Regions from separate parts of the Pannonibacter anstelovis genome, predicted to be linked through region 1. Evidence: riboswitches for the same ligand, from Rfam matches in the RefSeq annotation. Region 1 holds a riboswitch; each other region holds the start of a gene.

Evidence for each region. A riboswitch is a leader RNA that binds a small molecule or an ion and turns the genes downstream of it on or off. The one in region 1 is predicted to bind cobalamin.
Region 2: linked by a shared signal. The riboswitch ahead of nrdH (glutaredoxin-like protein NrdH) and the one ahead of V6L75_RS00960 (energy-coupling factor ABC transporter permease) in region 1 are both predicted to bind cobalamin.
Region 3: linked by a shared signal. The riboswitch ahead of V6L75_RS12185 (DUF1636 domain-containing protein) and the one ahead of V6L75_RS00960 (energy-coupling factor ABC transporter permease) in region 1 are both predicted to bind cobalamin.

The regions. Positions count from the first base shown of each region.
Region 1 is NZ_JBAKBF010000001.1:211,984-215,838, forward strand. Features, by position in the region: gene V6L75_RS00950 (hypothetical protein) at 1-341, opposite strand, end outside; gene V6L75_RS00955 (hypothetical protein) at 497-1,657, opposite strand; cobalamin riboswitch at 1,930-2,149, shown strand; gene V6L75_RS00960 (energy-coupling factor ABC transporter permease) at 2,198-2,878, shown strand; gene V6L75_RS00965 (NHLP leader peptide family RiPP precursor) at 2,934-3,275, opposite strand; gene V6L75_RS00970 (NHLP leader peptide family natural product precursor) at 3,287-3,622, opposite strand; gene V6L75_RS00975 (NHLP leader peptide family natural product precursor) at 3,657-3,855, opposite strand, start outside.
Region 2 is NZ_JBAKBF010000003.1:174,510-178,364, forward strand. Features, by position in the region: gene dapB (4-hydroxy-tetrahydrodipicolinate reductase) at 1-797, shown strand, start outside; gene V6L75_RS06105 (2,3-bisphosphoglycerate-dependent phosphoglycerate mutase) at 829-1,449, shown strand; cobalamin riboswitch at 1,683-1,897, shown strand; gene nrdH (glutaredoxin-like protein NrdH) at 2,186-2,407, shown strand; gene nrdI (class Ib ribonucleoside-diphosphate reductase assembly flavoprotein NrdI) at 2,430-2,828, shown strand; gene nrdE (class 1b ribonucleoside-diphosphate reductase subunit alpha) at 2,822-3,855, shown strand, end outside.
Region 3 is NZ_JBAKBF010000007.1:31,734-35,588, forward strand. Features, by position in the region: gene V6L75_RS12170 (FecCD family ABC transporter permease) at 1-28, opposite strand, end outside; gene V6L75_RS12175 (ABC transporter substrate-binding protein) at 51-992, opposite strand; gene V6L75_RS12180 (ABC transporter ATP-binding protein) at 1,003-1,770, opposite strand; gene V6L75_RS12185 (DUF1636 domain-containing protein) at 1,767-2,222, opposite strand; cobalamin riboswitch at 2,258-2,474, opposite strand; gene preA (NAD-dependent dihydropyrimidine dehydrogenase subunit PreA) at 2,792-3,855, opposite strand, start outside.

The sequences.
Region 1 (3,855 bases):
CCCGGCACGGAGATCTTTGCGGCTTCGTAGCCCTTCTCCGTCTCGGTCAGGCCCTCGAAGGTGACAGCATCAACACCGAGTTTCACATCCACCTTGTCTTCGCCGCCGGGCAGAGGAATGGCGAATTCGATCTTGACCCCGTGGATGGTCACATCATTTTCGTTTGCACCATCTTCGGCGCGTTCGTAGCTGGCAACCGAAGCCCCCATGCTGGTGAAGTCCGCCATCCAGCGGTCCACCAGAACACTGGCCTGGTTGGCGAAAGCGTGGGAGGGAAGCGACATGACCAGTACCACCGTGGCGGTACGGGCGCTGAAGCGGGTGAAGATCGGGTTCGGCAACAAGGCTTGGCCTCCTATTGTAAAAATGCAAAGCGCGGCAGTTCAGTCAAACCGCCGCGCTGGCTGGTTCCGAATTCATGCGTCCGGTCTATGGTGCCATTGATGGGCTGCCATCGCGGGAACCCATCGGCCGGCGCGGGACCGTCAAACGGCGCTTATTTCTTGTTGGCCGTGACGTCGATCCCAAGGATCTGCGGCAGGCCCTGCGGTGCCATGACTGCCGTTCCGAAGATCTGCGCGACGGAAACAGGAGCTGCCGGCTTGGCGTCAGCCTGCAGTGACACGGGGTTGTCCAGGAATTCGCCGGCAGCAGCTGCCACCTTGGCCTGGAACTCCGGGTTCTGAAGCAGGGCGAGCATCATCGGCAGGCCGGTCTTGAGCTGGCTAACGACTGCGGCTCGGTCCGATCCTGCAGTCTTGGCCTGCTGGTCGAGGAGGCGGTCGACGATCGAGCCGTTGTCGAAGCGCAGGCGCATGGAGTTCAGCGTCAGGCCCTGCAGGATAGCCATGGCTTCGTCGCTGTTGTCCTTGGCTGCTTCCAGCTTCTCGGCCACTTCCTTGGTCAGGCCGCCGATCTGCACAGCCAGGGCGACGCCGCCCATTTCAGCTGCGGTCATGTCGAGCCTCGGCAGGTCAAGCACACCGGTGACCGGATCCCACTTGAACTCTGCCGCCACTTCGGCATTCACGGTCTCATAGCCAAGATCGGTGAGCTGCTTGGCAGTGCCTGCGTCAAGCTCTGAAACCGCAATGGCGATACCCGTCATGTTCAGTTCGCCCGAGGTTGGCAGATTGCCTTCGCGGCTGTTGATCGCAGCATAGACGGTGTCCAGCGAGGCCTTGGTAACGTCACCTTCGGCGATCTCGATACCTTCAGCCTCGATGGTGTTGTAATCTGCAGTTTCCTCGAAGGATTTGGACCCGTCAGCAGGCGGAAGAACCACACCTGTCAGGGTCAGCGATGCCATCGACACAGATGCGCCGTCCTTGTCTTCAAGCACGGCTTCCTCGATGGCGACGCCATCAAGGCTCATCGTCCCATCTGACTTTTCTTCACCGTTGGTCAGGGTGATGATGCCGATGGTGCCGGAACCATCTTCCGGTGTCTTGCCTTCAAGGGCGACATCCTCAAGGGTTACCTGATCGCCATCTTCGGAAACGCTGCCGACCGACACGACCTTTACATTGCCGGCCTCTACCCGTGACAGGAAGGCATCGGCAACATCGTTGCCGGTCGCCTCGAAAGCCAGCGCACCGTGGGTCAGCGCCAAGGCCATGACGGAGACACTGACACCACGCATCAGAAAGGATCGCATTTGAAGCTCCAGATTGAGAACTGAAATCTAAACCGCCGGAACCATGTCCCAACCTTGCCATAAAGGTCCGTGACCTGCGTCACACACAGGTCTTTGGCTGGAACGCGGCTATCGATGATGCATGGTAAACTACTCCAGCATAACGGCTTTGTGAAATGATCTGTCAAAGCGGGCGATTTCACGGCGCTTTGATGCGCCTGGCTCATACTTTTTGCCGGTATGTGGAAAGACATGCATGAACGCACAAATGCTATGGCATTGTTTCTATCTGGGCTAGAGTGAAGCTGATGGGCCGCGCAGACAGATGCTGCTACGGCAAAAAACAGGGAACGGGGTGAGGGCCCGCACATCGTGCAAGGCCTGATTCCCCGGCTGCCCCCGCAACTGTAAACGGCGAGCGATGCCTCTATGCCACTGGCCCCGCAAGGGCTGGGAAGGCAGGCGAAGCGGTGAACCGTAAGCCAGGATACCTGTCCATCACATGACCGGGCGCAAAGCCCAATCCAGTCCAATGCGCGGCGGGCGCAGAAAGGAACGAGCATGCATATCGAAGAAGGCGTCGTTGAAGGCGCGAAAATCATCCTGAGTTATGGCACAGCGGCAACGGCTTTCGGGCTTGCAGCAAAACTCGCCGTTGACGACCTGCGGACCAATGGCGGTGCCATTCCGCTTCTCCTGCGCAGCATCATGACCACTGCGCTCGTGTTTTGCTTCTTCGAGGTGCTGCCGCATCACCCCGTGGGCGTGTCCGAGGTGCATCTGATTCTCGGCTCTACACTGCTGCTGCTGTTCGGGGCAGGGGCTGCTGCCATCGGGCTAGCCGCCGGTCTGCTGATGCAGGGCCTGTTCTTTGCACCCTTCGACCTGCCGCAATACGGCATGAATGTCACCACGCTGCTGGTGCCTCTCTTTGGCATCAGCCTGCTGGCAAAGCGAATCATTGCGCCGTCGACACCGTATGTGGACCTGAAATATTCGCAGGCGCTGGCGCTTTCCACCGCCTATCAGGGCGGCATTGTTGCCTGGGTGGCCTTCTGGGCCGTCTATGGCCACGGTTTCTCCACTGAGAACCTCGCTGATGTGGCCAGCTTCGGTGCGGCTTACATGACCGTGATCATTCTGGAGCCGCTGGTGGACCTCGGCGTGCTGGCGGGCGCAAAGGCTCTGAAGCAGCTCAGCGGCAGCCCGCTGTTCAACGCAAGGCTTCATGTGGCGGGCTGAGCCTTTGGCATGAAAAGAGGCCGGGGAACTCCCGGCCTCCATGCAAAGGCGTGGATCAGAATGGGTCGTAGCCAATGCGGCGCAGCTTGTCCTGCGTCCAGCCATCGCCCTTGCAGCCCTTGTAGGCGCCGCCGGCTGCATAATCGAGCAATTCGTCCGGCAGTTCATCTGCCTCGATGCGGCGCGGAAGCACCAGCACGATCTCTCCGGGAGCTTCTTCCAGGACCCGGATCGCAAGGCTCGGGACCGGATCCGTGCCAAGCAATTCCACAAGTACTGCATGCGGATCGTTCAGAAGGGCGCTGCGGAAGGCAGTGTCAGTTTCTGCCTTCTTGCGAAGCTCGGCCTCAAGAACGGCGCGAGCCTTCTCGAACGGATAGGCTGTGATTTCGCTCATGATCGTCTCCCTTAGAACCTGATGCCACGGCCTTCGATTGGGGTAAAGAAACCTATATCGCTCAAGCACTTGTGCAGATTTCCGCCGGACGCATAGTCCAGAAGCTCATCCGGCAGCTCGTCTTCGGCGATGGAGCGCGGCAGTACGAGAAGCACTTCGCCGGCCTGTTCCTCGACGACGCTGATCTTCATCGATGGGATCGGGTCATTGCCGAACATGTCGCGGATGGCGGCATGCGGATTGCTCTTCAGCAGCTCGCGGAAGGCTGTGTCGGAAGTTGCCCTGGCAACGAGCGCAGCCTCGATGTGGGCGCGGGCGCCGGCAACGGCATCTGTCATGGACGTCATAAATTTGGCCTCTGTTGTTAAATTGGCGTTCTGTTCATTTCTTGCAAAGCGCAGCGAAAATAGGATCTCCCTTGACTATGTAATCGGCATCCGGAGGCGAAAAGGGGCTCATGAACCCTCCACCAGAGGCATAATCAAGCAGCTCGTCCGGCAGCTCGTCCTGAGCGATCTTACGGGGCAGAACGAGCGTGACTTCGCCGGCCTGTTCTTCCACCACAGTGATCTTCAGCGAC
Region 2 (3,855 bases), on a different contig from region 1:
TTGTCGTCGTCGGGGCTGCGGGCCGGATGGGCCAGGCCCTTGTGCGCGCCATCACCGCCATGGAAGGCAGCGTGCTCGCCGCCGCCATCGAACGGGAAGGCTCTCCTGCTCTGGGGAAAGATGCAGGTGAGCTGGCAGGTCTCGGCCCGCTCGGCGTCAAGGTGACGGATGATCCGCTGACCGCTTTTGCTGCCGCCGAAGGCGTGCTGGATTTCACCGCTCCCAAGGCCAGCCTGCATTTTGCCGAACTCGCCGCCCAGGCGCGCATCGTGCATGTGATTGGCACCACGGGCTGGACGGACGAGGACCAGCCGAAGCTGGAAGCCGCCGCCCGCCATGCCCGGCTCGTCAAGTCCGGCAACATGAGCCTTGGCGTCAATCTGCTGGCGGCGCTGGTGAAGAAGGCCGCTGCAGCCCTTGGCCCCGATTACGATCTGGAAATCGTCGAGATGCATCACCGCCACAAGGTGGATGCACCCTCCGGCACGGCGCTGCTGCTGGGCGAGGCTGCGGCCGAAGGGCGCGGCATCGGCCTTGCAGAGCATTCGGTGCGGGTGCGCGACGGGCATACCGGCCCGCGTGAGGCCGGCACCATCGGTTTCGCCACCCTGCGCGGTGGGTCTGTCGTCGGCGACCACACCGTCATCCTCGCCGGTGAGGGTGAGCGGGTCGAACTGACCCACAAGGCGGAAGACCGCCAGATCTTTGCCCGTGGTGCAGTCAGGGCAGCCCTGTGGGCGCGTGACCGCAAGCCGGGTCTTTACTCCATGGCCGACGTGCTCGGCCTCAACGACTGACACAAATTCAGAAATTCAAGGAGATCGGTGCATGGAACGTCTCTTGGTGCTCGTCCGCCACGGCCAGAGCGAATGGAACCTCAAGAACCTCTTCACCGGCTGGAAGGACCCGGACCTGACTGAGCAGGGCATCGGTGAAGCCAAGGCCGCCGGCGGCAAGCTGCGCGACATGAAGCTGAAGTTCGACGTCGCCTTCACCTCGGACCTGACCCGTGCGCAGCACACGCTGAAGCTCATCCTTGCCGAACTCGGCCAGGAGGGCCTGGAGACGATCCGCAATCAGGCCCTGAATGAGCGCGACTACGGCGACATCACCGGCATGAACAAGGATGAAGCCCGCGAGAAGTTCGGTGAAGAGCAGGTGCACATCTGGCGCCGCTCCTTCGACGTGCCCCCTCCGGGCGGCGAAAGCCTGAAGATGACCGCCGAGCGCGTTCTGCCCTATTACCGCGCCGAGATCCTGCCGCGCGTCATGGAAGGCACCCGCGTCATCGTTGCCGCCCACGGCAACTCCCTGCGCGCGCTGATCATGGAACTGGAAAAGCTGACGCCGGAACAGATCCTCAAGCGCGAACTGGGCACCGGCGCACCAGTCGTCTACCGTCTTGATGAAGACGGCCAGGTGGCAAGCGTCGAGGATCTGGCTGACTGAAGCCCCGGTCAGCTGAGTCCAGAGGTATCAAGATCTGGCGTGCACTGATCCCCGGAAAACACAATTTTGCCATCGAGGGCACCCTCAAAAGGGGTGCCCTTTTTCATGGTCTGAAGCGCTCTTTCGCAGATTTCCGCCATTTTCCGGCCGTGCTGGCTTTGAGCCGGATCACTACATCTTGTGGGTATCCGACGCCATTTCACATAGGGATTGATAAAAATCGAATCTCCGCTATGTTGACTCCTGTTCAGGGTTCTCTGGCGGAAACGCCGATGAGCTAAGACGGGAACAGGGTGAAACCGGCGGAAATCCGGCAATTCCCAGGCTGCCCCCGCAACTGTGAACGGAGAGCGTTCGTCCTATTCTGCCACTTGGCCGCAAGGCCTGGGAAGGCGGGGCGGCGTGATGACCCGTGAGCCAGGAGACCTGCCTTGAACGTAACGTCCACCGGCGGGGTGCCGGAGGGGTGTGGTCAGTTCATGTCCGGTTATGCCGGGCTGTCCGCTCCCTCTGGCCAGCGCCATCTGCTTCGGCAGCAGTGCTTCGGGGTGCAGGCATGATGAAGAGAGCCGTTTACGAGTTTCCGCCCGGGTAGTTGCCCGCGGCCTGTTTCCACCGTTCCGCCGGACACTATCTGGTTGGGGCGCGTAAATTTGTCCTTGAGTTTTCATCTGATACCGGCTGCGCAGACGCGTGGCCGAACCCTTTGTTACGTCCGTCATACGAGGAACGACCGATGACCGTCACCGTCTACAGCAAGCCCGCCTGCGTCCAGTGCAATGCCACCACTCGCGCCCTTGAGCGCAAGGGCATTGACTACACGCTGGTCGATATCTCCGAAGATACGGCGGCCTATGACTATGTGACCGGTCTTGGCTACCGCCAGGTGCCGGTGGTTGTTGCCGGCGAAAACCACTGGGCCGGTTTCCGCCCGGACCTGATCGGCGGCCTCGCCTGAAACACTGAAGGGCGCATGCACCATGGCCAGGCTCGTCTATTTTTCCAGCACTTCGGAAAATACCCGGCGCTTCGTTGAGAAGCTGGGTATGGACGCCATCCGCCTGCCCGTGGACGCCAGTGCGCCCGTGCCCCTCGTAAGCGAGCCCTTCGTGCTGGTGACACCGACCTATGGCGGCGGCACCCCGAAGGGCGCGGTGCCCAAGCCCGTGATCCGCTTTCTCAACGAGGAGCAGAACCGCACTCTCCTACGCGGCGTCATTGCTGCGGGAAACACCAATTTTGGCGAAGGCTATGCCATCGCCGGCAACATCATTTCCGCCAAGTGCAACGTGCCGTTCCTCTACAGGTTCGAGCTTCTGGGCACGGCGGAAGATGTCGGGAACGTCACCCTCGGACTGGAACGGTTTTGGACATGCTAGACACGGATTCCCCGCAGGACGCGGGCGCAAAGACCCACTCCGCAGCCGTTGCCCCGGCTTCCGGCGGCAGCAATGCCCGTCAGTCCACGGCGCTGGACTATCACGCGCTGAACGCGATGCTGAACCTCTATGATGATGAGGGAAAGATCCAGTTCGAGAAGGACCGCGAGGCCGCTCGCCAGTATTTCCTCTCGCACGTGAACCAGAACACGGTCTTCTTCCATAATCTGAAGGAGAAGCTCGATTATCTGGTCACCGAGGGCTACTACGAGCCCGAGGTTCTGGAACAGTATTCCTTCGAATTCGTGCGCGACCTGTTCGACGCTGCCTATGCGAAGAAGTTCCGCTTCCCGACCTTCCTCGGCGCCTTCAAGTATTACACGTCCTATACGCTGAAGACGTTTGACGGAAAGCGCTATCTGGAGCGCTACGAAGACCGCGTCTGCATGGTGGCGCTGGCGCTGGCACGCGGCGACGAAGCCCTTGCCATGGCGATGATGGAAGAGATCATCACCGGCCGCTTCCAGCCGGCAACGCCGACCTTCCTCAACGCGGGCAAGAAGAGCCGCGGCGAGCTGGTGTCCTGCTTCCTGCTGCGCATCGAAGACAACATGGAGTCCATCGGCCGGTCGATCAATTCGGCGCTGCAGCTGTCCAAGCGCGGCGGCGGCGTAGCCCTGTGCCTGACGAACCTGCGCGAATCGGGTGCGCCCATCAAGCACATCGAGAACCAGTCTTCCGGCGTCATCCCGGTGATGAAGCTGCTGGAAGACAGCTTCTCCTATGCCAACCAGCTGGGTGCCCGTCAGGGCGCGGGAGCGGTGTATCTCAACGCCCACCACCCGGACATCATGCGCTTCCTCGACACCAAGCGCGAGAACGCGGATGAGAAGATCCGCATCAAGACCCTGTCGCTGGGTGTCGTCGTGCCGGACATCACCTTTGAACTCGCCCGCAACAACGAGGACATGTACCTGTTCTCGCCCTATGACGTGGAGCGGGTCTACGGAGTGCCCTTCTCCGAGAT
Region 3 (3,855 bases), on a different contig from region 1:
GCACCGGCCAAAGCCGGTGCGCTCTGATGGTGCCCGCCCGCGCCTCGGGCTCAGTTGCGTGTGAAACCGTCAACGAGCTTCTCCACGGCGCGGATGTTGCGGGGGCCGGGTGTCGCCTCGACATATTCCAGCACGACGAAGCGGTCATTCTTCACGGCATCAATGCTGGCGAAGGCTGGGTTGGACTTCATGAAGGCGATCTTCTGGTCCGCTGTCACCTGCCCGTAGTTGACGATAACGACCACTTCCGGGTTGCGCTCGATCACCGGCTCCCAGGCGACGGTGGCCCAGCTCTTGTCGAGATCATCCATGATGTTGCGCCCGCCTGCGGCCTCGATGAGGGCGGTGGGCATGGCATAGCGGCCTGCGGTGAAGGGCGTGTCCTCGCCGCTGTCATAGACGAAGACGCGCAGCGGCTCCTTGCCCGGCTCCTTTACCCTGGCGGTCACTTCGGCAAGCTTTGCCTCGTAACCGGCGACCAGCGCCCTGGCCTTGTCCTCGACGCCGAAGATCGTCCCGAGGTTCAGAAGATCGTTGTACATGTCGGCCATGGAGATCTTCTCCCTGGGGCCGATGTGGATGCAGCTTTCGGTCAGCTCATAGACCTTGATACCGAAGGGGGCTAGCGTTTCCGGCGTCACCTCGCCGCCCACCTTCATGCCGTAGTTCCAGCCTGCGAAATAGAAATCGGCTTCCGCACCCAGCAGCACTTCCTTGGTGGGGTATTTTTCGGCGAGTTCCGGCAGCTCCTTCACGCCTTCGCGCATCTCCGGGTCCAGCGTCTTCCAGCCGGACACGCCGGTGTAACCGGCCATGTGGTCCGTCAGGCCCAGCACCAGCATCATTTCGGTGAGGTTCACGTCATTGGAGATGGCGCGTGTGGGGGCGGCGTCAAAGGTGACATCGCGGTTGCAGCTTTTCACCGTCACCGGATAGGCAAAGGCGCTGGCGGTGGTGGCCAGAAGGGCGGCGAAAGCAAGGGCTATACGCATCGGTCAGATCTCACAAGTGAAAGGAAAAACGGGGGGAATGGCCGGAGGTATCGATCCGTGAACGGACGGAGAAAGCCCCGGCGATATTGGCTTCGGTCAGCGCCGCTTCCGGCCTGTCCATGGCGAGCACGGTGCCGTTGGCGAGCAGCAGCACCCGGTCAGCATGCTCTGCGGCCAGCGTCAGGTCATGCAGGGTGGTGATCACCGTCAGCGGCAGGCCGCGCAGCAGGGCCATCAGCTCCAGCTGGTGGCGGATATCGAGATGGTTCGTCGGCTCATCAAGGATCAGCAGGCGCGGCTCCTGCGCCAGCGCACGGGCCACCAGCACACGCTGGCGCTCGCCGCCGGACAGGGTGCCGAAGGAGCGCTCGCTCAGCGCCGTCAGATGCAGCCGGGCCAGGGCATGCTCCACCACCTCGCCGTCACGCGCTCCTGCTGCCGCAAGTCCGCGCTGATGCGGCAGGCGGCCGAGGCTGACGATCTGGCGCACGGTCAGGGCAAAATCCGTCGGCTGCTCCTGCAGTACCACGGCAATGCGGCGGGCCGTGTCACGGCTGGACATGGCCCAAAGGCTCGTGCCCTCCAGCCGCACGTCACCTGTCTGCGGCTTGTGGAAGCGGTAAAGCAGTCGCAGCAGCGACGATTTTCCCGCCCCATTGGCACCGCAAATGGCCAGCATCTCACCCTGATTGACGGTGAAGCTGATCCCGGAGAGGAGCGTGAGGTTTCCGCGCGGCCCCCAGCCGAGGTTATCAGCCTCGAAGAAAGGCGCGCTCACGTGCCGGGCCTGAAGGTGGTTGTGCGGCCGGGTGCGGGAATGCGGGCCAGCGCCGTCTTCGCCATCCGGCCCGGACGCTCGGATGCCTTGCACCAGCCATCGGCCAGACCGTGATACTGGCGGGCAAAAGCGGCAATGTCCGGCACGTCTTCCAGCGTCAGGTGCCCGAACAGCCAGCCGGTCTTGAACTGTGCGGTCAGGGCGACAGTGCAGGGCTGGCCACAGGCGGCCATGCATTCAACGCCTGAGACGGACCAGTCCGTATCGGCCTGCAGCGCGCTGGCAAGGGCTGTGCCTAGATCATGCCCGGGCCGTTCGCCGGTCTCCTTGTCGCGGCATGTAACGCAGATCGTGAGATAATGGGAAGGGGAGGGGCCTTCCGTCTTCGGGATGGCCTGCTGCATAGGCGCAGGCGCAGGTGTTCCGGCCAAGGCCGGTCCCTGAATGGTCATGGACATGCTCCTTCCGGGACACCCCGCCCGGCGGTTTGAGGTCTGTTGTGATGGCAGGTCTCCTGACTTGCGGGTCGCCGCTTGCCCGGTCCTTCCCGTTCCTCGGTGGAACAGTGGATCACCCGGGGTCGCTCGCCGCCTACAGTTGCGGGGGCAGTCACGGACTTGGCGCCTGTTGGCTACACCGTACCGTGTTCCCTTTTCACCCGGCCAAGGCTTTGCCAGCCGGGAACCATCGCCGCAGATGATCAAATCCGCCGTCCTTCCTGTCAAGCTCCATCGTCATAAATCCGGAACAGGTTTTCATACTGGGGTAGTGATATATGTTATAAGATAACATTACAATATATGGCTTCGTAAGGACAAAAAAATCCCCGGCTGCCTATGCCGGCAGCCGGGGGAGTCGCCTCTCATCGAGCTGGGGTGAACGGCATCCCGGGGGCTGGGGTGCCGTCGCAAGTCTCTGCCTTTACGCCAAGTCCTAAGATGCTGACGCATCAAGACTTGGAACGCTCAGGCGCCGCAGTGTTCGAACAATTCCCGTTGAGCAAAGCTCCCCGGTGGCTCCGTCACTCGGCGGCGATGCGGGCGCTGGGGTTGTTCGGATGTGTCGTCCAGTTGGCATAGTCCCCAGAGACGGTACGGCCCGTCCGCGGATCAACGGTTCCGGTGGCCATTGGTTCCATGGTGATGCAATTTTCCACCGGGCAGACCGAGACGCAGAGATTGCAGCCGACGCATTCCTCGTCGATCACTTCGAACTTGCGTACCCCGTCCACCATGCTGGTGATCGCCTGATGCGAGGTGTCCTCGCAGGCGATGTGGCAGCGGCCACACTTGATGCAGAGGTCCTCGTCGATCTTCGCCTTGGCGATGTAGTTGAGGTTGAGGTAGCGCCAGTCGGTGACATTGGGCACTGCACGGCCTGAGAAGTCCGAAATCCGCTCGTAACCGGCCCCGCCCATCCAGTCCTTCAGCCCCTCGATCATCTCCTCGACGATCTTGAAGCCATAGGTCATGGCGGCGGTGCAGACCTGCACGTTGCCGGCGCCGAGGGCAATGAACTCTGCCGCATCGCGCCAGGTGGTGACGCCGCCGATGCCGGATATGGGCAGGCCATAGGTTTCCGGATCACGGGCGATTTCCGCCACCATGTTGAGGGCAATCGGCTTCACCGCCGGGCCGCAATAGCCCCCGTGCGAGCCCTTGCCGTCAATGGTCGGCGTTGGCGCCATGCGGTCAAGGTCAACACCCACGATGGAATTGATGGTGTTGATCAGCGACACCGCATCCGCTCCGCCGCGTTTGGCGGCCTGTGCGGGCTTGCGCACGTCGGTGATGTTGGGCGTCAGCTTGACGATCACCGGCATGCGGGTGTGCTTCTTGGCCCAGCGGGTGACCATCTCGATATATTCCGGCACCTGGCCCACGGCCGAGCCCATGCCACGCTCGCTCATGCCATGCGGGCAGCCGAAGTTCAGCTCCACGCCATCGGCCTCGGTCTCTTCCACGCGCTTGAGGATCGCGGCCCAGTTGGCCTCCTCGCAGGGCACCATCAGGGACACGACAAGGGCGCGGTCCTTCCAGTCGCGCTTGACGCGCTTGATTTCCTGCAGGTTCACCTCAAGCGGCC